4 regions of the Kitasatospora sp. NPDC098652 genome follow, and region 2 is predicted to be linked to each of the others. Evidence: riboswitches for the same ligand, from Rfam matches in the RefSeq annotation. Region 2 holds a riboswitch; each other region holds the start of a gene.
The links. A riboswitch is a leader RNA that binds a small molecule or an ion and turns the genes downstream of it on or off. The one in region 2 is predicted to bind cyclic di-AMP.
Positions count from the first base shown of each region.

Region 1 (4,905 bases), on a different contig from region 2:
GGTGAGCCCCGACCAGGCGGGCAGCGAGCGCGCCCGCGCCGCCAGCAGGGCGGTGACCTCGGCCCGCCGGTCGACGGCCCGCCCGCCCGGCGGCGGGGCCACCGGGGGCAGCGAGAGCTGGACCAGCCCGCCGGCCGCCAGCAGCAGCGCGCCGCGCCGGGACAGTACCGGGCGCGCGGGGTCTATCGGGTGGGGACCGTCCGACCCGGGGGGCGTCGTGCTCAGAGCCGGACCACTCCCGAGACCGGCATCGCGTTGACGCTCTCGTACCGGACCTTGGCGCCGGGGTACGGGGCGTGCACCATCACTCCGCCGCCGGCGTACATCCCGACGTGGTGCATGTCCCGGTAGAAGATCACCAGGTCTCCCGGCCGCGCTTCGGAGAGGCTGATCCGCTGCCCGGCGTACGCCTGGGCCTGCGAGGTGCGCGGCAGGGTCACTCCGGCCTGCCGCCAGCTGTAGTACATCAGACCGGAACAGTCGAAGGCACGCGGCCCGGTGGATCCGTAGACGTACGGCGAGCCGACCATCCGCACCGCGGCGGCCAGCGCGGCCGCCCCGCGTTCGGAGGCGGCCGGGGCGCTGCCGAGGTCCAGCCGGTCGGTGCCGCGGGTGGCGCGCTGCTCGGCCTCCCGGGCGTCCTGGGCGACCATCCGGTTCCGCTCGGCGGCGCCCAGGCTGTTGAGCAGCTTCTGCGCCGTGGCGAGGCGCTGCTGGATCTGCTGCTTGCTGTCGGCGAGCGAACGGCGGGCCTCGTCCAGCTCGGCGAGCTTGGCGGCGGTCTCGGTGCGGCGCTGGTCGAGCCGGCGCTGACGGGTGACCAGCTCGTGCAGGGTCTCCTGCTGGCGCTCGGCGGCCTGGCCGAGGGTGCGGGCCCGGGTGAGGTAGGCCTCCGGGTCGCTGGAGAGCATCAGCTGGGCGGTCTGGGTCATCCCGCCGCCCCGGTACTCGGCCCCGGCGACCGTGGCGAGGTCCCCGCGCAGCTCGTTGAGCTGATCCTGGGCGGTGGCGACCTCGCCCTGGAGGATCGTGGTCTCGCCCTGCAGCCGCTTCTGCGCCTCCTGCGCGGCGTTGTACTTCTCCGAGGCCTGTTCGGCCTCGTCGTACAGCTGCTCGACCTGGGCCTTGACGTCCTTGCGGTCGGGCGCGTCCGGCGCCCCGGGGGCGGCCTGGGCGCTGCCGGCGGTCGCCACACCCAGGGCCGTGGTGGCGGCCGCGGTCAGTACCAGCGCACGGGCGAGCAGTTGGGAACGACGGTGCACGGGCATGGCGGCAACGGCTCCAGTCCTGCGGCGCGGCCCCGCGGCCGCGCCCCGGTGGGCGGCCGTCGAGCGGGAGTCCGGTGGCAGACGTTAGCGAGTCCGGGCAAGTGAGTCCAAACCCCTACCGACCCGAATATTTGACCCCTAATCGGACACCAGGTCGAGCCGCCGGAAAAGCCGCAGGCCCGGCCCTCCGTGACGGAGGACCGGGCCCGTGAACGCGTGGGTGGGGATCAGACCCGCACGATGGAGGACAGCGGCATGTTGGAGACGGCCTCGTAGCGCACCGACGCGCCCGGCTTGGGAGCGTGCAGCACCTGGCCGTTGCCCGCGTAGATGCCGACGTGGTGGGCGTCGCCGTAGAAGATCAGCATGTCGCCGGGCTGGGCCTGGGAGATGTCCGAGCCGATCCGGGTGCCGGCGCCGGCCTGCTCCTGCGAGGTGCGCGGCAGCGACACCCCGGCCTGGTTGAACGCCCAGACCATCAGGCCGGAGCAGTCGAAGGAGCCGGGGCCGGTGGCGCCCCAGACGTACGGGCTGCCGACCTTGGTGGCGGCGGCGGCCAGCGCGGCGGCACCGTGCGAGCTGCCCGGGGCGACCTTGACCGGCGCGGCGGTGGAGCCCGAGCCGAGGTCGCTGCGGCTGTTGTCGCGCGAGGCACGGTCCGGGGTGGCCGGCTTGGCGGCGGCGGCCTTCGCGGCGGCGTCGGCCGCGGCCTTCTCCTCGGCCGCCTTGATCGCCTGGCGCTCCTGCTCGGTCAGCGTGTTGAGCAGGTCCTGGGCGGCCTTGAGCTTGTTCTGGACCTCGTCCTTGGAGGCCTTCAGCTGCTGGGTCGTGGCCTCCAGCTCGCCGAGCTTGCCCTGGGCCTCGGTGCGGTCCTGGTCCAGCTTGCGCTGCTGGTCCTGCAGCTGCTTGAGCTGGTTCTTCTGGGTGCTGCCCGCCTGGTTCAGCGCGCCGGCCTGGTTGAGGAAGTTGTCCGGGCTGGAGGAGAACATCAGCTGGACCGTCGGGGATATGCCCCCGTTGCGGTACTGCTCGCCGGCGATCTCGGCCAGGCCGCCCTGGAGGTCGGTCACCTGGGCCTGCTGCCGGGCCACCTGGTCCTGGAGGCCGGAGACCTGCTTCTCCAGCTCCTGCTGCTTCTCCTGGGCGGCGTTGTACTTCTCGGTCGCCTGCTCGGCCTGCTCGTTGAGCTGGTCGACCTGCTCCTTGACCTGGTCCTTGGTCGGCTGCGGGTCGGCGTGCGCGCCGGACTGCGCGGAGAGGGCGACGGCCGCGGCGGCGAAACCGGTCAGGATCGAGACGCGGGTACGGCTGGCGGGCTTGGGACGACGATGGGACGCCACGAAGGCGGACTCCTTCTTCCTACTCCCGCCTACCGGGTGAGCTGACGGGTTCGGGCCGGAAGCATGCCCTACGACGCCTCACCGGCCTCACCTACGGCCGACCTGGCGCCGATTCACCCCGGAGGAACGTGTGGTTCCCCGGCTCCGCTCCGCAGCGCCCCCGACTACTGGGCTCCCCTGTCGGGCAGTCGTTCCGACCTGCCCCGCTGTTTCGCGAACTCGGCGGTAACCACCGCCGCCACCCGGGCTGGGTGATCGACTGTGCGGTGGTTCGGGGCACGACCCTAGTAACTGAACCGTGATCGGTTCAAATCCTTGTCAGAAAAAAGACGGAAGATTACCCATGTTCTTTTGTGAAAATGACTGATGGTGATCAGCGCCGCACGCAAAGCTGATCGACTCTCACCGTCCGGCCCATCGGGGACCCACACCCGAAGCGCCACCCCCGATCGGAGGTGGCGCGGATCACAGGGCCGGAACCGGCCCTCGGGGTGGTGCCGGGGCGTCAGATCCGGCGGATCGTGTTGATCGGCATCGCGTCGGCCTTCATCACCTTCACCACGTCACCGGTGTGCGGCGCGTGGACCACCATGCCGTTGCCGATGTACATCCCGACGTGGTGCATGTCGCCGCCGTAGATCACCAGGTCGCCCGGCTGGGCGGTGGCCAGCGTCACGGCGGTCCCGATGTGGCCCTGCTCCTGCGAGGTGCGCGGCAGCGAGACGCCGGCCTGACCGTACGCCCAGACCATCAGGCCCGAGCAGTCGAAGGTGGAGGGCCCGGTGGCGCCCCAGACGTACGGCGAGCCCTGCTTGCTCATCGCCTTGGCCACCGCCACGGCGGCGTAGCCGCTGGCCGGCGGCAGGTTGCTGAGGTCGACCCGGTCGGCGCCGCGGGAGGCGCGGTCGTCCTGCTGCTGCTGGGCCCGGAGCGCGGCCCGGTCGGCGGCGCTGAGCGAGTTCAGCAGGTCCTGGGCGGCCTTCAACTTGGTGTTGACGTCCGCCTTGGCCTGGTTGAGGTCCTTGGTGGTGGAGTCCAGGGAGGCGAGCACGGCGGCCGCCTCGGCCTTCTCCTGGTCCAGCCGGCGCTGCTGGTCGAGCAGGCCCTTGAGCGCCTCGGTCTGGGTGGTGCTGGCCTGCTGGACACTCGACGCCTTGTCCAGGTAGCCGGACGGGTCGGAGGAGAGCATCAGCTGCACGGACGGGTCGATGCCACCGGTGCGGTACTGCTCGCCCGCGACCTGGGCCAGGCCCACCTGGAGCTGGCTCATCTGGTCCTGGCTGCGGGCCACCTGGTCCTGGAGCTGGTCGGCCTGCTTGCGGAGCTGGTCGGCACGCTCCTTGGCGCCGTTGTACTTCTCGGCCGCCTGCTCCTGCTCCTGCTGGAGCTGGTCGATCTGCGCCTTGACGTCGCTCTTGTTCGGCTGCGGCGCCGCGTGCGCGGCGACCTGCGCGGAGAGGGCGACCGCGGTCGCAGCAGCAGCGGTGAGCACGGAGACCCGTGCGCGGCTGGGCTGCTTCGGACGGCGGTGGGAGGCCAAGAGACCGGCTCCTTCTTCCATCGGACTCACCTGATCAGGTGAGATTCCGGAAAATAGGTTTGACGCCAGACCCTAGTGAAGATCTACCCGTTTTGCCACTCCCCCGAAGGCGTGAACTCCGCTTCCCCCACTGACTTCACCGGATCCGCACACCCGCACGGAAACCCCACTGACCTGCCGTCACCGCCTCCGGCCCCAGCTCAGGGCCGGGCCAGCCGGTTCAGCAGCAGCACCGAGGCCACCGGGCGCGCACCCGCCTTCCGCACGCCCTCCGCGACCTCCCGGTCGGTGGAGACCACCACCACCGGACGGCCCTGCGGCTCGGCCCGGACCAGACGGCGGATCAGCTCGTCCGCGGTCTCGCCGGTCCGGCTGAACCGTACCCGGACCCCGCGCGGCGGCGCCATGATGACCGGTACGTCCAGGTCCTGCCCGTCGAACACACAGGTGACCTCCGCCTGGGTGCGCTGGGCCAGCATCGCCAGCCCGCCCAGCAGCCGGATCCGCTGCTGCTCCAGCGGCAGCGCCGGATACCCGGTCTTGGTCACGTTGTAGCCGTCCACCACCAGGTGCACCTGCGGGATCGCCAGCAGCTGGTCCAGCAGCGCCGGGTCGTCCTCGGCCAGGCCGCGCCGGGCCACGTCGTGCGGCGAGGCCGCCCCCGGCACCACCGCCTCCACCAGGTCCGCCGGGCGGATCTGGGAGACCGGCAGGGCCAGCTCCCGCTGCAGGCCCTGCGCCGACTGCAGCACGGTGT
Region 1 covers NZ_JBIWAQ010000016.1:60,840-65,744, forward strand. Annotated here, with positions in the region: gene ACIQWA_RS28850 (hypothetical protein) at 1-102, opposite strand, end outside; gene ACIQWA_RS28855 (NlpC/P60 family protein) at 222-1,268, opposite strand; gene ACIQWA_RS28860 (NlpC/P60 family protein) at 1,496-2,608, opposite strand; cyclic di-AMP (ydaO/yuaA leader) riboswitch at 2,619-2,775, opposite strand; gene ACIQWA_RS28865 (NlpC/P60 family protein) at 3,114-4,148, opposite strand; gene ACIQWA_RS28870 (NYN domain-containing protein) at 4,349-4,905, opposite strand, start outside.
Region 1: it holds a riboswitch for cyclic di-AMP, as region 2 does, so the genes downstream of both, ACIQWA_RS28860 (NlpC/P60 family protein) here and ACIQWA_RS04300 (hypothetical protein) in region 2, are expected to answer to the same signal.

Region 2 (4,905 bases):
ACCACGGCGGCCTCGTCCGAGATGTCCAGGACCTGGATCGTCAGGCGGTCGGCGGTGCCCTCGGCGGCCGCGCGGTCCAGGGTCTTCTTCAGGCCGTCCTCGTTGACGTCGACGGCGACGACCTTCCCGCCCTCGGCGAGGATCCGGTGCACGGTCGCCTGGCCGATGCCAGAGCCGCCGCCGGTGATCAGGACGTTCCGTCCGCTGAAGCGCTCCATGGTGGTCCTCCTTCGTTCGTGGTCTCTCGACCTCAAGAGACACGGTACGTCCATGTGGCACGTTGTGCCAACAGGGCTTGATGTGCCACTCGGGCGCGATGTGTCGTGACCTTGATCGCTTGCGTACGCTGAGCCCTGTGACCGGACGCCCGACCCTGACCCAGCGCCGCCGTGACGCCACCCGGCTGGAGATCGCCCGTACCGCCGCCGCGCTCTTCGCCGAGCAGGGCGCCGAGGCGACCACCGCCGAGGAGATCGCCGCCGCCGCGGGCATCTCGCTGCGCACCTTCTACCGCTACTTCTCCGTCAAGGAGGACGCCGTCGCCCCGCTGCTGGCGGCCGGCGGGCAGCGCTGGATGGACCTGCTGGCCGAGAGCCCGGCGGACGTACCGCTGCGCGAGGCGTTGGAGCGCTCGGCCGTCGAGTCGCTCACCCCGGCCGACGACGCGGCCGTCGAGGCGATGCACTGGACCCGCGACCTGCTGCGCGACCCGCGGCTGGACGGCACCTGGCAGCGGGTCCATGCCGGGTCGGAGGAGCGGCTGCGGGGCGTGCTGGCCGCCCGCTGTCCGGACGGCGTCGATCCGCTGGAGGTCCGGCTGGCCGCGGCCGCGGCCACGGCGGCGATCCGGGTGGCCCTGGAGCAGTGGGCGGGCTCCGACGCGGCTGTCACCGGCCCCGGCTCCCCGCAGGACCTCGGTGCCCGCTGCATGCGCGAACTCACGGTGGGGCTGCGGCTGTGGGCTCAGCCGGCGGGGGAGTAGCGGGCCGGCGGCGAGCGGGCGAAAGCGAACAGACGGCCGCGAACAGGTGACAGCGAACAGCGAACAGATGACAGCGAACAACTTTCGAAATCTGTTATCTGTTATCTGAAAGTTGAACTCTGTCATCTGTTCGCGGCCTGCCCACAGCCCCCGATCAGCTTCCTCACAGCTCCCGCTAGGGTTGGTGCTCGCGCCCCGGTGGGGGAACCGGGGTGACCTCCTCGGATGTCCCTGAACGGAGGGGTGGGAGTTCGAGGCGTGGGAGCAACTGGAACATGGGTCTGACGAGCCACAAGGTGCTGGCACTGGCCGTGCTGATGGCGGTCGTGATGATGGTCGGCACGGTCTGGCTCTGGCCCAGACTCGCCCGGAAGAGCTGGCAGGCGGTGCTCGGCCGGATCGGCGCGCTGCTCGCCACCCAGCTGGCGGTGCTCGCCGCGCTCGGGCTGGTGGCGAACAACTACTTCGCCTTCTACAGCAGTTGGGACGACCTGATGGGCACGGGCAGCACCGGCCCGGTGGTCATCCACAACAAGGCGGACGCCTCCGGCCGACTGCTGGTCGAGACCATAGGCCAGGCCTCGGTCAAGGGCGGCGGCGCCATGGGCCGGGAGCCCAGCCAGTCCGGCGAGATCCGCAAGGTCCGGATCGACGGCAAGGAAAGCCGGCTGTCGACCGAGGGCTACGTCTACCTTCCGCCCCAGTACTTCCAGCCCGAGTACGCGCAGAAGCAGTTCCCGGCCGTGATCGTCAGCACCGGCTTCCCAGGAATCGCCGAGAACCTGATCACCCGCTTCAACTACCCGGGCGCCGCGCTCAAGCTGCTGCAGGAGGGCCGGATGCAGCCGACCGTCATGGTCCTGATGCGCCCCTCGCCCGCGCTGCCGCAGGACACCGAGTGCGAGGACATCCCCGGCGGCGCCCAGTCCGACACGTACTTCACCAAGGACGTCCCGTCGGCGATCCAGGCCAGCTACCGGGTCTCGACCGACCCGCAGGCCTGGGCCTTCATGGGCAACTCCACCGGCGGCTACTGCGCGCTCAAGCTGGCCATGCGCCACCCGGACGTCTTCCCGACCGCCGTGTCCCTCTCCGGGTACTACGAGGCGGCCGACGACCCGACCACCGGCGACCTCTTCGGCGGCAGCAAGCAGCGCCGCAACGAGGCCGACCTGATGTGGCGGTTGAAGAACCTGCCGCAGCCGAACGTCTCCGTGCTGCTGGCCGGCACCAAGAAGGGCGACGGCAACTACAAGCAGGACACCGAGGCGTTCATCGACGCCGCGAAGAGCCCGATGAAGGTCTCCTACAGCATGCTCGAGAACGGCGGCCACAACTTCGAGACCTGGAGCGCCCTGCTGCCGTCCTCGCTGGAGTGGCTGTCCCAGCACCTCAAGGTCCCGAACCAGCCGGGCCACCCGGGCCAGACCGTCTGACGGCGCCGCCCGCGGAACGCACAGGACACGCAGAACACACGGAACAGGGCAGAACACACACGGAACACACCGACCCCCCGGAAGCCGCGGCTCCCGGGGGGTCGGTCCGTTCCGGCGCCGGTCAGGCGACCCGCTCCAGCGTCCCGGTGTGCAACTGGCCGACCCGGCCGCCCTCGCCCTCGAAGGTCCAGAAGGCCCGTACGGTCAGCGCGTTGAGGTCCATCACGTGGCTGACGGTGATCCCGCTCTGTTCCGTCCAGCTGACGAAGTAGATCTCCGGTGCGACCTCGGCGACGTGCAGCCGCACGTCCTCCCACTGGCCCGCCGACTCACCGAGGCCCTCCCAGCGCAGCCGGGTGCCGTCGGCCGAGTAGGAGTTGCGGAAGGCCGCGCCGTTGTCGGCCCGGAAGACGTAGGTGCGGCCGGCGAAGGCGGGCAGGGGCGCGGGCGCGGTCATGGTGGGGCGGAACCTCTTCTCCGGAACGGGGGACGGGTCGTACGGCTCTGGTCGGTGCTCTTGTGCACCGTGGAAAATCCCAGGGCTCCAATTTATCCGACCGGGCGGATACGGGCGGCTCCACGCCACGGATGTCACGGTTCGGCGGTCACGGTACGGTCCGGCACCGTCGTACCGCGCACCGTGTGCGGCGGGCAGTGCGGCCGGCAGTGCGGGCGGGCCGGACGGGGGAACCGGGCGGCGTCGACTCCGGTGATCAACTCGGCCACCACGCAGCGTCGTTGATCGACACCACTGTGAGCTGTGCGACAACCGGCTTGATCAGGTTGTCCGTCCACGGACGGCCTGCCTAGCCTGCAGTCGTCGTCCGCCGTCGCGGACCCCGCCGCCGGGACGCCGAGTCCCGTCCACCCGCCGGCGAGTACCCGAGCACCACAGCGGACGGGAGCGGGGGAACCAAGGTCAGCGCCCGGCCCGTACGCACCAGCGTGCGGGTCGCGGCTAGGGGTGAAGCCGCTCCACAGGCGGCCGGGCAACTGCAGCCCGAATCCGACAGCTCACCTCGCAGGCGTCGCAGAGGATCCCCATGCACCAGCCTGCCCGGCGCCGTCGCGCGCCCCGCCACGCCCGTCCGTCCCACCGTGGCCGCAACGCCGCCCTCGCCACGACCGGGGCGCTCGCCATCACCGGTGCCGGCCTGCTCGGCCTGCCGTCCGTCTCCGGCGCCCAGGCCGCCACCGGCCCGACCGTCACCCAGGACCGGCTCGCCCCCGCCACCATGGTCGCCGGCAAGGCCGGCACCGCCTCGCTGGCCCTGCACTCCTCGTCCTGCTTCACCGCCAGGACCGTCGGCGTCGGCGTCCGTGACGCGCGCGGCACCAACCTGGACTTCCCGGGCAACGCGAGCAACGTGCAGATCTGCCCCGGCGGATTCAACTACACCAGCGCCGCCCGCACCCTGGCCGCCGGGACGTACACCCAGTTCGGCTTCTGGCAGGACCTCGGCGGCGCGTGGCACAACCTGCCCTCGCAGCAGCTGGTGGTCTCGGCCACGGGTACGCCCACGCCGGCCCCCTCCCCGACGGCGACCCCCACCGCGACCCCCACCGCGACCCCCACGGCGAAGCCGACCGCGACCCCCACGGCGACCCCCACCGCGACCCCGACCCAGACCCCGGCCCCGGCCCCGACCAGCACCCCGACCGCCACGGCCACCCCGACGACCCCGGCGCCGTCCTCCCCGATCGCGGGCAAGTCGCTGACCTGGTCCGACGAGTTCAACGGCCCGATCAACTGGGGCCAGCGCTGGGTCGGTGACAAGAGCACCTCGTACAAGTACGGGAACCACAACCCGGACGACAACAAGCTCGACTGGCTGAACAAGAACAACGTCACCGTCGGGAACGGCGTCGCCACGTTCACCGCCACCCCGGGCGGCCCCACCCTGGAGAACGGCAAGCAGTCCTGGAACACCGGCTTCCTGACCACCGAGGGCTCCGCCGAGGGCTTCCAGGTCAAGACCGGCGACTACGCCGAGACCCGGGTCAAGCTGCCCGCCGGCACCGGCGCCTGGCCCGCCCTGTGGACCTGGAAGAACGGCAACGGGGAGATCGACTCCTTCGAGTACCACCCCGACAACCCGAACCTGCTGGAGCTGACCAACCACGTCAACCCCGGCAACCCCGACTACTACACCGATGCGAGCGCCGTCGCCGCCGACCAGTGGGTGACCATCGGCACCTACTACGGCGCCAACTCGGTCGACTGGTACGTCAACGGCGTCAAGGTGTTCTCGGACGGCAAGGGCGTCGGGGCCAACTTCTCGGCGTACCTGATCCTCAACCTCTCGGTGAGCGCCGGCAAGTACCACCCGGCGCCGCAGGGGAACGCCCCGATCACCATGGCCGCCGACTACGTCCGCGTCTACCGGTGACCGCGTCTACCGGTAACCACTTGTACCGGTGACCACGTCCACCGGTGACCACCTGTACCGGTGACCACGTCCACCGGTAACCACGAGCCCGCCCCAC
Region 2 covers NZ_JBIWAQ010000002.1:45,862-50,766, reverse strand. Annotated here, with positions in the region: gene ACIQWA_RS04320 (SDR family NAD(P)-dependent oxidoreductase) at 1-218, opposite strand, end outside; gene ACIQWA_RS04315 (TetR/AcrR family transcriptional regulator) at 356-982, shown strand; gene ACIQWA_RS04310 (alpha/beta hydrolase-fold protein) at 1,258-2,418, shown strand; gene ACIQWA_RS04305 (MoaF-related domain-containing protein) at 2,540-2,875, opposite strand; cyclic di-AMP (ydaO/yuaA leader) riboswitch at 3,296-3,459, shown strand; gene ACIQWA_RS04300 (hypothetical protein) at 3,462-4,808, shown strand.

Region 3 (4,905 bases), on a different contig from region 2:
TGGTCAGGGCGGCCAGCACCGGCAGGCCGAGGACGGTGACGAAGGTGCCGACGCCGAGGCTGAACAGAACGATCGCGAGGACGAAGCCGACGATCGCGATCGGCAGCCCGATGAGCGCGTAGCCGACCTCGCGGTAGTAGTGCCCGGAGAACGGCGCCCGCCAGAAGCCGGGCGGCTCCTCGGTGCGGTGGGCCCTGGCCGGGCGGGCCCCGTCGTCGCCGTAACCGCCCGGGGCGTCCCATCCCTGACCCAGCGTGCTGCCGCTGCTGCTCATTTCCCGGTCCCCGGCCCCTCGTAGTCCTGGTCTTCCGTACTTGCTGACGTGGTCCAGTCTGGCCGGGGCGCGGCCCGGCAAACATCCGGCCGACCGGCGGATCGGGGGTGGGGTTATCCCCCCTGCGGTGGGCCGGCCGGGCCGGACCACTCGTCGGCGAGCAGTGCGTACCGGTACGAGTCGCGCCAGGCGCCGCCCTTGTACAGGTCGTGCCGGACGCGCCCCTCCAGCCGGAAGCCGAGCCGGGTGAGCACCTTGGCCGAGGCCTCGTTCTCGACGTCGACCCGGGCGGCCAGCCGGTGCAGGCCGAGCGCCCCGAAGGAGAGCTCGCAGAGCAGTCCGGCGATCTCGCCCGCGTAGCCGCGGCCCCACACCGGGCGGCTCAGCACGTAACCGAGGTGGGCGGAACGGTACTTGCCGAGGGTGAGGCTGGCGTGCGCGATCGGCAGCGCGTCCTCCGGGTCCTCGGCGTCCTCGCGCCGGACGACGGCGAGCCGGTAGACGCCCCGCTCCTCGGCCATCGCCTCCTCCAGGTAGAGCTCGAGCTGGTCGGCGCAGGTCTCGCGGTCGCGCGGCTCGAAGGGGAGGTAGCGGGTCACCTCCGGATCGCCGTACAGCGCGTGCAGCGCGTCCACCTCCTCCGGGGTGTGGCGGTACTCGCGGAGGGCGAGCCTGGGGCCGGCGAGGCGTACGGGGACCATGGCTGCCGACCCTACCGGCGTCCGGCGGCTACCGTTCGGAACATGAACGACGAAGACCTGCGGCTCGCCCCGCGCACCAGGGCCGCCGACCTGCTCGCCTGGGCGGCCGGCCAGGACCGCGCGCCGGTGGCCGAAGCGCCGCTGCGCGCGGTGCTGGCGCTGCTGGAGCTGGGCGGGGGCAGGATGCACGACGGCTGGCCCGAACTCACCTCCGACGAGGTGGAGCACCTGCTGTACGAACGGCTCCACCTCTACGTCCAACCCGCGCCGGAGCAGGACCCGCTCGCGTACGGCGAGGCCGTACGGCTGCTGGTCGACCACCAGCGGGCGGCGAAGCGGCTCAACGCCAAGCGCCAGGAGCGGCTGCACGCCGAGGCCGAGTGGCAGGGTGAGGTCGCGGCCGGGCTGCTGCGCCGCGCCGACCTGGTGACCTGGCCCCGGCTGTACGCGGTGCTGCTGCACGCGCACGGGGTGGACGTGACAGATCCGGCGACCGTCCGGGACTGGCTGGCCGGCTTCGCGGCGCTCGACGAGGAGCAGCGGCTGGCCGGGTACGAGGCGCTGACGCCGACCGGCTGGCTGGACGACCCGGACGAGCAGGGCTGGGGGCCGGGCCGGGTGCTGTCCGTCGGCATGGCCACCGACGGCGCGCGGCTGCTGCTGGAGCAGGGCCTGATGCGGCGCAGCTACCGCAACCTGGCCGAGCTGAACGCGCTGGGGCGCCCGATGCCGGACGAACTGGCCGGTGGCTTCGAGGAGTTCGAGGCGGCGGCGGCCGAGGCGGCGCTCGACCTGCTCGGCGAGTGGACGGTGCCCGGGCTGCCGCGGCTACTGGTGGAGGAGTTCCCGGAGCTCGCGCCGGAGCCGGGGGCGGCCGAGATCGACGCCTACCTGGCGCAGCTGCCCGCGGACGAGCAGGAGGAGCTGGAGGAGCAGGACGAGCAGGACGAGCAGGAGTGAGCTGACGCGGCAGGGCCCCGGGCGCGCCGCCCGGGGCCCTGCCGCGTCATCGGTCCTACGGGGTGAGGCCGCGCTGCTGGAGCCAGGTCTCCGGGTCGACCGGGGCGCCGCCGCCGGGGCGGACCTCCAGGTGCAGGTGCGGGCCGGTGACGTTGCCGGTCGCGCCGACCTTGCCGATCTGCTGGCCGGCGGTGACCTTGCCGGAGCCCTTGATGATCGAGGAGAGGTGGCAGTACCAGATCTCGGTGCCGTCGGGCAGGGTCTCGACGATCCGGTAGCCGTACGAGCCGGACCAGCCGGCCGAGGTGACGGTGCCCTGGCCGACGGCGTAGACCGCGGTGCCGGTGTCGGCGGCGAAGTCCAGGCCGGTGTGCAGGTGGGCCCAGTAGCGGGCGCTCTGGCCGTAGTGGGCGGAGAGGTTGTAGTCCTTCACCGGCAGGGTGAGGGCGGCGGCCTTGGCCCGCTCGGCCTCCTCGGCGGCGCGCTTGGCCTCCGCCTCCTTGGCGGCGGCCTTGGCCTCGGCCTCCTGGGCGGCCTGGACCCGGGCACCCTCCTCGGCGGCGGTGCGCTGGCTGTCGGCCTGCTGCTGGATCCGGGCGGCGAGCGCGAGGCCGGGGTCGGCGGCCAGGGCGACGGGCGTCTCGTCCGGGGCCTCGACGGCGGGTGCGGCGGCCGGGGTCGCGGAGGCGAAGCCGGTGGCGCCCAGGGTCGCGGCGACGGCGGTGACGCCGAGCAGCGGGGAGGCCCCGCGGGCCTGACGCGGCATCCGGTGGCGGTTGGCCTCGGCCTCCGGGGCGAACGGCTCGGCCGGTCCGGCGGACCCGCCGTCGCGGGGCTCGGCACCGTGCGGGCCGGGGTGGTCGAGGAGCTGGGTACCGGCTGCGGGGCCGGCCGGGTGTGCCGGGGTGTGCGTCGACGCCACGGAGGCGCGCTCCTTTCCTTCCTTCGCGCCTACCGGGTTAGCTGACGGGTTCGGAGCAGGAAGGTCTCCTACGGCCGGGCCGGAGCCCCGCCGATTCACCCCAAGGAACGTGGTTCCCCGGCTCCCTGACCTGCCCGGAGGCCGGTCGGCGGGATTAGGCGACGGCGCACGGTGCCGTCTGGGTACGGCGTTGACGACCGCGCTGCGTTATCAAACGTTAATCCTAGGACGCTCTGATTCCAAGCCATCCGCCCGGGGCCACTGTGGAACAGGTGATCGGACGTCAACGAACGACCCCTCAGCCACCGGGCCCATCTGAGTACTCCTACTCATGTGCGACCCGGCCGCCCCGTCGCATCCTGGCGCCATGAGCGCACCGATGCAGTCACGGACCACGGCCGCGTACTTCGTCCAGGCCGTCCTCTCCTTCGCCCTCTCCGGCACCGCCCTCGCCGCCGGGATCGCCTACCTGCCGGTGGGCGGCTGGACCCGGGCCTTCCTCGGGATCGGCCTCCTCTACACCGTCACCTCCTCGTTCACGCTGGCCAAGGTGATCCGGGACCGACAGGAGTCCTTGGACACCGTCGCCCGGGTCGACCAGGCCCGGCTGGAGAAGCTGCTCAGCGAGCACGACCCCTTCCGGGTCGAGGGGGCGTGAACGGGAAGCGCCCTCGTCGTCGGCCGGACGCTTGACGGCTAAGGCTATTAGCCTTAGCTTTATGGCTACAGGCAGAAACGAGCGAGCCGGCGGAGGCCCACCATGAACGGCACCAGCACCCCGAGCACCCAGTTCCTCGACGTCCCCGGCGGCCGCCTCGCGTACGACGACACCCGGCAGGGCGACGGCACCCCCGTCGTCCTCCTCCCCGGGATGCTCGACTCCCGCCACGCCTACCGGCACCTGCACCCGCTGCTCACCGCCGCCGGCCACCGGGTCGTCACCATGGACCTGCGCGGCTTCGGCGACTCCTCGATCGTCTGGGACGACTACGGGCCCGCCGCCATCGCCACCGACGTCCTCGCCCTGCTCGACCACCTCGGCATCGAACGGGCCGTCCTGGTCGGGCAGTCCTACACCGGGGCGACGGTCGTCAAGGTCGCCAGCGACGCACCCCAGCGGGTCGCCGGGATCGCCCTGATCGACGCCTTCGTCGAACACCGGTCCAACGCCCTCATGCGGGGCGTCATGGTCGCCATGGGCGCCGCCATGGTCCGGTGGCCCGGCGTCTGGGGCTTCTACCTGCGCAAGATGGCCTACCCCGGCCCCCGCCCCGCCGACCTCGACGGCTACGTCGACGGGCTCGTCGCCGCCCTGCGCACCCCCGGCCGGCGGACCGCCACCCGCGGCCACGTCACCGGCGACTCCGCACCCGTCGGCTGGTGCGCGGCCGTCCGCTGCCCGGCCCTCGTTCTCATGGGCAGCAAGGACCCCGACTTCCCGAAGCCCGAGGCCGTCGCCGACCTCCAGGCCGAGAAGCTCGGCGCCCGCAAGGTGATGATCGAAGGGTCCGGGCACTACCCGATGGCCGACAACCCGCAGGCCGTCGCCGACGCCCTGCTGCCCTTCCTCGCCGAACTCGCCTGAACCCCCGCCCGTACGGAGAGAACCAAGCCATGCCCCGCGTAGGACTGACCCCCGACCAGGTCGTCGACCACGCCCTCGCCCTCATCGACGACCAGGGCGGTGAAGCCCTCACCCTCGCCTCCGTCGCCACCCGGGCCGGCGTCGCCACCCCCTCGCTGTACAAGCACGTCAGCGGCGGACTCGGCGAGTTGCGGCGCCTCATCGCGGTCCGGGTCACCGAGGAGCTCGCCGACCGGCTCGCGGACGCCGCCGTCGGCCGCAGCGGGGACGACGCCGTCACCGCCGTCCTGCGCGCCTACCAGGCCTACGCCACCGCACACCCCCACCGCTACGCCGCCCTCCCCCAGGCCCCCCAGCCCGACGACGACCTCACCCGCGCCGCCACCCGGCTCGTCGGCGTCATCGTCGCCGTCCTCCGCGGCTACGGCCTCGACGGCCCCGAAGCCATCCACGCCGCCCGCAC
Region 3 covers NZ_JBIWAQ010000015.1:180,328-185,232, reverse strand. Annotated here, with positions in the region: gene ACIQWA_RS28485 (sensor domain-containing protein) at 1-274, opposite strand, end outside; gene ACIQWA_RS28480 (GNAT family N-acetyltransferase) at 388-975, opposite strand; gene ACIQWA_RS28475 (hypothetical protein) at 1,018-1,935, shown strand; gene ACIQWA_RS28470 (M23 family metallopeptidase) at 1,991-2,857, opposite strand; cyclic di-AMP (ydaO/yuaA leader) riboswitch at 2,870-3,028, opposite strand; gene ACIQWA_RS28465 (YiaA/YiaB family inner membrane protein) at 3,225-3,515, shown strand; gene ACIQWA_RS28460 (alpha/beta fold hydrolase) at 3,618-4,442, shown strand; gene ACIQWA_RS28455 (TetR/AcrR family transcriptional regulator) at 4,472-4,905, shown strand, end outside.
Region 3: it holds a riboswitch for cyclic di-AMP, as region 2 does, so the genes downstream of both, ACIQWA_RS28470 (M23 family metallopeptidase) here and ACIQWA_RS04300 (hypothetical protein) in region 2, are expected to answer to the same signal.

Region 4 (4,905 bases), on a different contig from region 2:
CGTGGCGGTGCGCTCCGAGGCGGACCGCTGCGGCGGGACGAGCTCGCCGATCGCCTCGCCGATCAGGACGACCAGTTCGGCGAGGCGCTCCAGGTCGAGGTGGGCGGGCAGGTCGGCGAGGGAGACGATCCGCTCGCCCTTCGGGCCCGCCACGCAGAAGAGGTCGATCGGACCGAAGTGCTTCTCGGCGGTGTCGACCAGGGCGGCGACGTCGCTGGGCCGGCGGATGTCGCCGGAGACGCCGACCACGGGGCAGCCCGGCCGGTCGAGTTCGGCGGCGAGGTCCTCGGCGACGCCGACGTGGGTGTCGGCGATCAGCATCCCGGCGGCGTCGGCCGCGGCGAACCGGCGGGCGAGGTCGGCCCCCGAACCGCCCGCGAGTACCGCGATGACGACGACTGCTCCGCTGACCGTCATTGGTCCAGCTCCTCCCTGCGGGCGGCACCGCACCGGCGCCCGCGCGTACTTCGGAGGATCGTAGGCAGGTCCTGACCCTCCGCAACAGGGATTACCCCGCAGGTGACCAGGCTCACGCCTGCCGCCCGGCCAAGAGCTGGCCAAGGCCTGTCCACCCGGCGTCCACGAGCCGTCCACGGAGTGTCGGCGCCCCGCTCGCGCGCCGGTCACGGACGGTTCGCGCGGCGGTGACCTCCGGCCGGTGGCGAGGGCGCGTCCGCCGGTGGTCCGGGCCCGTCCGGTCCAGCGGTTACGGTCGACCCATGCCAGCTCAGCCCGAGGGCGCCCAGCCCGCCGCCCAGCCCGACCCGCAGCTCTTCACCTGGGAGTTCGCCGCCGACCCGTACCCCGCCTACGCCTGGCTGCGCGAGCACGCGCCGGTGCACCGCACCAAGCTGCCGAGCGGGGTGGAGGCCTGGCTGGTGACGCGCTACGCGGACGCCCGGCAGGCGCTCGCGGACAGCCGGCTGTCGAAGAACCCGGCGCACCACAGCGAGCAGGCGCACCGCACCGGCCGGGTGGGCATCCCGGGGGAGCGGCAGGCGGACCTGATGACCCACCTGCTGAACATCGACCCGCCGGACCACACCCGGCTGCGCCGCCTGGTGGCGAAGGCGTTCACCCCGCGCCGGGTGGCCGAGTTCGAGCCGCGGGTCCAGCAGCTGACCGACCGGCTGATCGACGGCTTCGCGCAGCGCGGTTCGGCGGACCTGATCCACGAGTTCGCGTTCCCGCTCCCCATCTACGCGATCTGCGACATGCTGGGCGTGCCGGCCGAGGACCAGGACGACTTCCGCGACTGGGCCGGAATGATGCTGCGCCACACCAAGCCGGGCCAGGCGGGCGGCCAACGCGGCGGTGTGGGGCGGGCGGTGAAGCGGATGCGGGCGTACCTGCTGGAGCTGATCCACCGCAAGCGGGCGGATCTCGGGGACGACCTGATCTCCGGCCTGATCCGGGCGAGCGACCACGGCGAGCACCTGACCGAGAACGAGGCCGCCGCGATGGCCTTCATCCTCCTCTTCGCCGGGTTCGAGACGACGGTGAACCTCATCGGCAACGGCACGTACGCGCTGCTGCGCAATCCCGGGCAGCGGGCCCTGCTGCAGGAGTCGGTGGCCCGCGGCGAGACCGCGCTGCTGGAGACCGGGATCGAGGAACTCCTGCGCTACGACGGGCCGGTGGAGCTGGCGACCTGGCGGTTCGCGACCCGTCCGCTGACCATCGGCGGGGTGGAGATCCCGGTCGGGGATCCGGTGCTGGTGGTGCTGGCGGCGGCGGACCGCGATCCGGCCAGGTTCTCCGACGAGAACACCCTCGACCTGGCCCGGAGCGACAACCCCCACCTGGGGTTCGGGCACGGCATCCACTACTGCATCGGCGCCCCGCTGGCCCGGCTGGAGGGGCGGTCCGCGCTGGCCACGCTGCTTTCCCGGCTGCCCGATCTGCGCCTGGCCGAAAGCCCGGAGAATCTGCGCTGGCGGGGTGGCCTGATCATGCGTGGATTGCGCGAACTTCCGGTCGAATTCAGTCCGGAGCTCAGGTCGCCGCACGGCCTTCCTGAGCCGGCGACACGCTGACGAGGCATCCGGAACCGGCCACCAGCGACGGTATGAACGCCCATCAAACCGGACAAAGACCCGCCGTTGGTAGGCGATCGAACACGGGCCGTAATTCTGGTGTGATGTCGGTGATATGAGCTTGTGATTCGTCTGAGGATCTGTCTAGTCTCCGTGGAGTTCGCAGCTGCGGACCTCGTGCGCGGGACGCCGAATCCTGCCCGCCGCGTCACGGGAAACCGACCAGAACCCTGGGCAGGGGCGGGGGAACCAGGTTTGTTGCCGTTCCTCCACGGCTCGGGGTGAAGCCGCCCGCGCGGAATCGATTCCGCAGACGGCGGCCGGGCCACCTCCCGGTCCGAACCCGACAGCTCACCTCGCAGGCGTGCGGAGAGGGACCTTCATGCTGTTCGTTGGAACTGGCCGTCATCGTCGTCGCACCCAGGCCGAGAAGGCCATCGCCGTCGCAGGTGTGGCCGGCGTCGGACTCGCACTGCCGCTCCTCACCGCCACCGGTGCCTCCGCCGCCCCGGCCTCCGTCTGGGACTCCGTCGCCCAGTGCGAGAGCGGCGGCAACTGGAGCATCAACACCGGCAACGGCTTCTCCGGCGGCCTCCAGTTCACCCCCAGCACCTGGAAGGCGTACGGCGGCACCGCGTACGCGGCGCAGGCCAACCAGGCCAGCAAGGCGCAGCAGATCGCGGTCGCCGAGAAGGTCCTCGCCTCGCAGGGCCCCGGCGCCTGGCCGGTCTGCTCCAAGAAGGCCGGCCTGAGCAAGGGCGGTGCCCCGGCCGAGGTGGACACCTCCTCGGACGCCAAGCCGCAGAAGCAGCAGGCCCAGCAGCAGGCGCCCAAGCAGCAGGCCCCCAAGGCCGCCGCGAAGCCCGCCCAGTCGAAGCCGGTCCAGCAGTACGCGCCGAAGCACGCCGCGCCGAAGCAGGCCGAGAAGCCCGCCGACCCGTCGGCGCAGCAGTACGCCCCCAAGCACGCCGCCCCGCGGGCCGCCCAGGCCCCGGCCGCCACGACCGGCCACGACTACACCGTCCGGGACGGCGACACCCTGTCGGGCATCGCCACCGCCCAGGGCGTGTCCGGCGGCTGGCAGGCGCTGTACGACGGCAACCGCGGCACGGTCGGCGGCAACCCGGACCTGATCGTGCCCGGCCAGGTCCTGCACCTGGGCTGAGCCGGACCGTTTCCACGGCGGACGACACGCTGGACAGGTGACGACACGCTGGACAGGTAGGGGGCCGCGCCCGGCGGCCCCCTACGTCCGCGTCCGCCCGCCCCGGTGGGACGCGCCGGGACGAGCAGGTGAACTACCGGTGGGTAGCCGGGCCACACGGTGAGACGCAGCCCAGGCCGACGTGGCCCCGGGAGCCCGGGCGGTTAGGCTCTGGTCGTAACGACTCCGCAATCGTCCGGCCGACGGCACCACCCGCAGCCGGACCCTGCTTCCGCAAGGAGATGCTTCGTGCCGTCCATCGATGTCGTCGTAGCCCGTGAAATCCTCGACTCCCGCGGCAACCCCACGGTCGAGGTCGAGGTCGGCCTCGACGACGGCAGCACGGGTCGTGCCGCTGTTCCGTCGGGTGCCTCGACCGGCGCCTTCGAGGCGCTCGAACTGCGCGACGGCGACAAGAACCGCTACTTCGGCAAGGGCGTGGAGAAGGCCGTCCTGGCCGTCATCGAGCAGATCGGCCCCGAGCTGGTCGGCTACGACGCCACCGAGCAGCGCCTGATCGACCAGGCCATGCTCGACCTGGACGCCACCCCGGACAAGTCCTCGCTCGGCGCCAACGCCATCCTGGGCGTCTCGCTGGCCGTCGCGCACGCCGCCTCCGAGGCCAGCGACCTGCCGCTGTTCCGCTACCTGGGCGGCCCGAACGCGCACGTCCTGCCGGTCCCGATGATGAACATCCTCAACGGCGGCTCGCACGCGGACTCCAACGTCGACATCCAGGAGTTCATGATCGCCCCGATCGGCGCGGAGTCCTTCTCCGAGGCCGTCCGCTGGGGCGTCGAGGTTTACCACACCCTCAAGGGCGTGCTGAAGGAGCGCGGCCTGTCCACCGGCCTCGGCGACGAGGGCGGCTTCGCGCCGAACCTGGACAGCAACCGCGAGGCCCTGGACCTCATCACCGAGGCCATCCAGAAGGCCGGCTACGTGCCCGGCCGCGACATCGCGCTCGCCCTGGACGTCGCCGCCTCCGAGTTCTACGAGGACGGCGCCTACCAGTTCGAGGGCAAGGCGCTGACCTCCGCCGAGCTCATCGAGTACTACGCCGAGCTGGTCGCCTCCTACCCGCTGGTCTCCATCGAGGACCCGCTGGACGAGTCGGACTGGGACGGCTGGAAGGCCATGACCGTCAAGCTGGGCGACAAGGTCCAGCTGGTCGGCGACGACCTGTTCGTCACCAACCCGGCCCGCCTGGCCAAGGGCATCGAGACCGGCACCGCCAACGCGCTGCTGGTGAAGGTGAACCAGATCGGCTCGCTCACCGAGACCCTGGACGCCGTCGAGCTGGCCCAGCGCAACGGCTACCGCTGCATGATGTCGCACCGCTCCGGCGAGACCGAGGACGTCACCATCGCCGACCTGGCCGTCGCCACCAACTGCGGCCAGATCAAGACCGGTGCCCCGGCCCGCTCCGAGCGCGTCGCCAAGTACAACCAGCTGCTGCGCATCGAGGAGATCCTCGACGACGCCGCCGAGTACGCCGGCCGCGGCGCCTTCCCGCGGTTCAAGCACGAGGGCTGAGCACGCCCGGGCCGGGCGACGTCCGGCCCGGCCGCCGGGGGCCCGAGGCCCCCGGTAGCGCACGCCTGACCGGTGCCCCGCCGCTCACCCCGTAGGGTGGACGGCGGGGCACCGTCGCGACCAGGAGGG
Region 4 covers NZ_JBIWAQ010000014.1:138,265-143,169, forward strand. Annotated here, with positions in the region: gene ACIQWA_RS27315 (SDR family NAD(P)-dependent oxidoreductase) at 1-417, opposite strand, end outside; gene ACIQWA_RS27320 (cytochrome P450) at 720-2,036, shown strand; cyclic di-AMP (ydaO/yuaA leader) riboswitch at 2,247-2,417, shown strand; gene ACIQWA_RS27325 (transglycosylase family protein) at 2,419-3,201, shown strand; gene eno (phosphopyruvate hydratase) at 3,490-4,776, shown strand.
Region 4: it holds a riboswitch for cyclic di-AMP, as region 2 does, so the genes downstream of both, ACIQWA_RS27325 (transglycosylase family protein) here and ACIQWA_RS04300 (hypothetical protein) in region 2, are expected to answer to the same signal.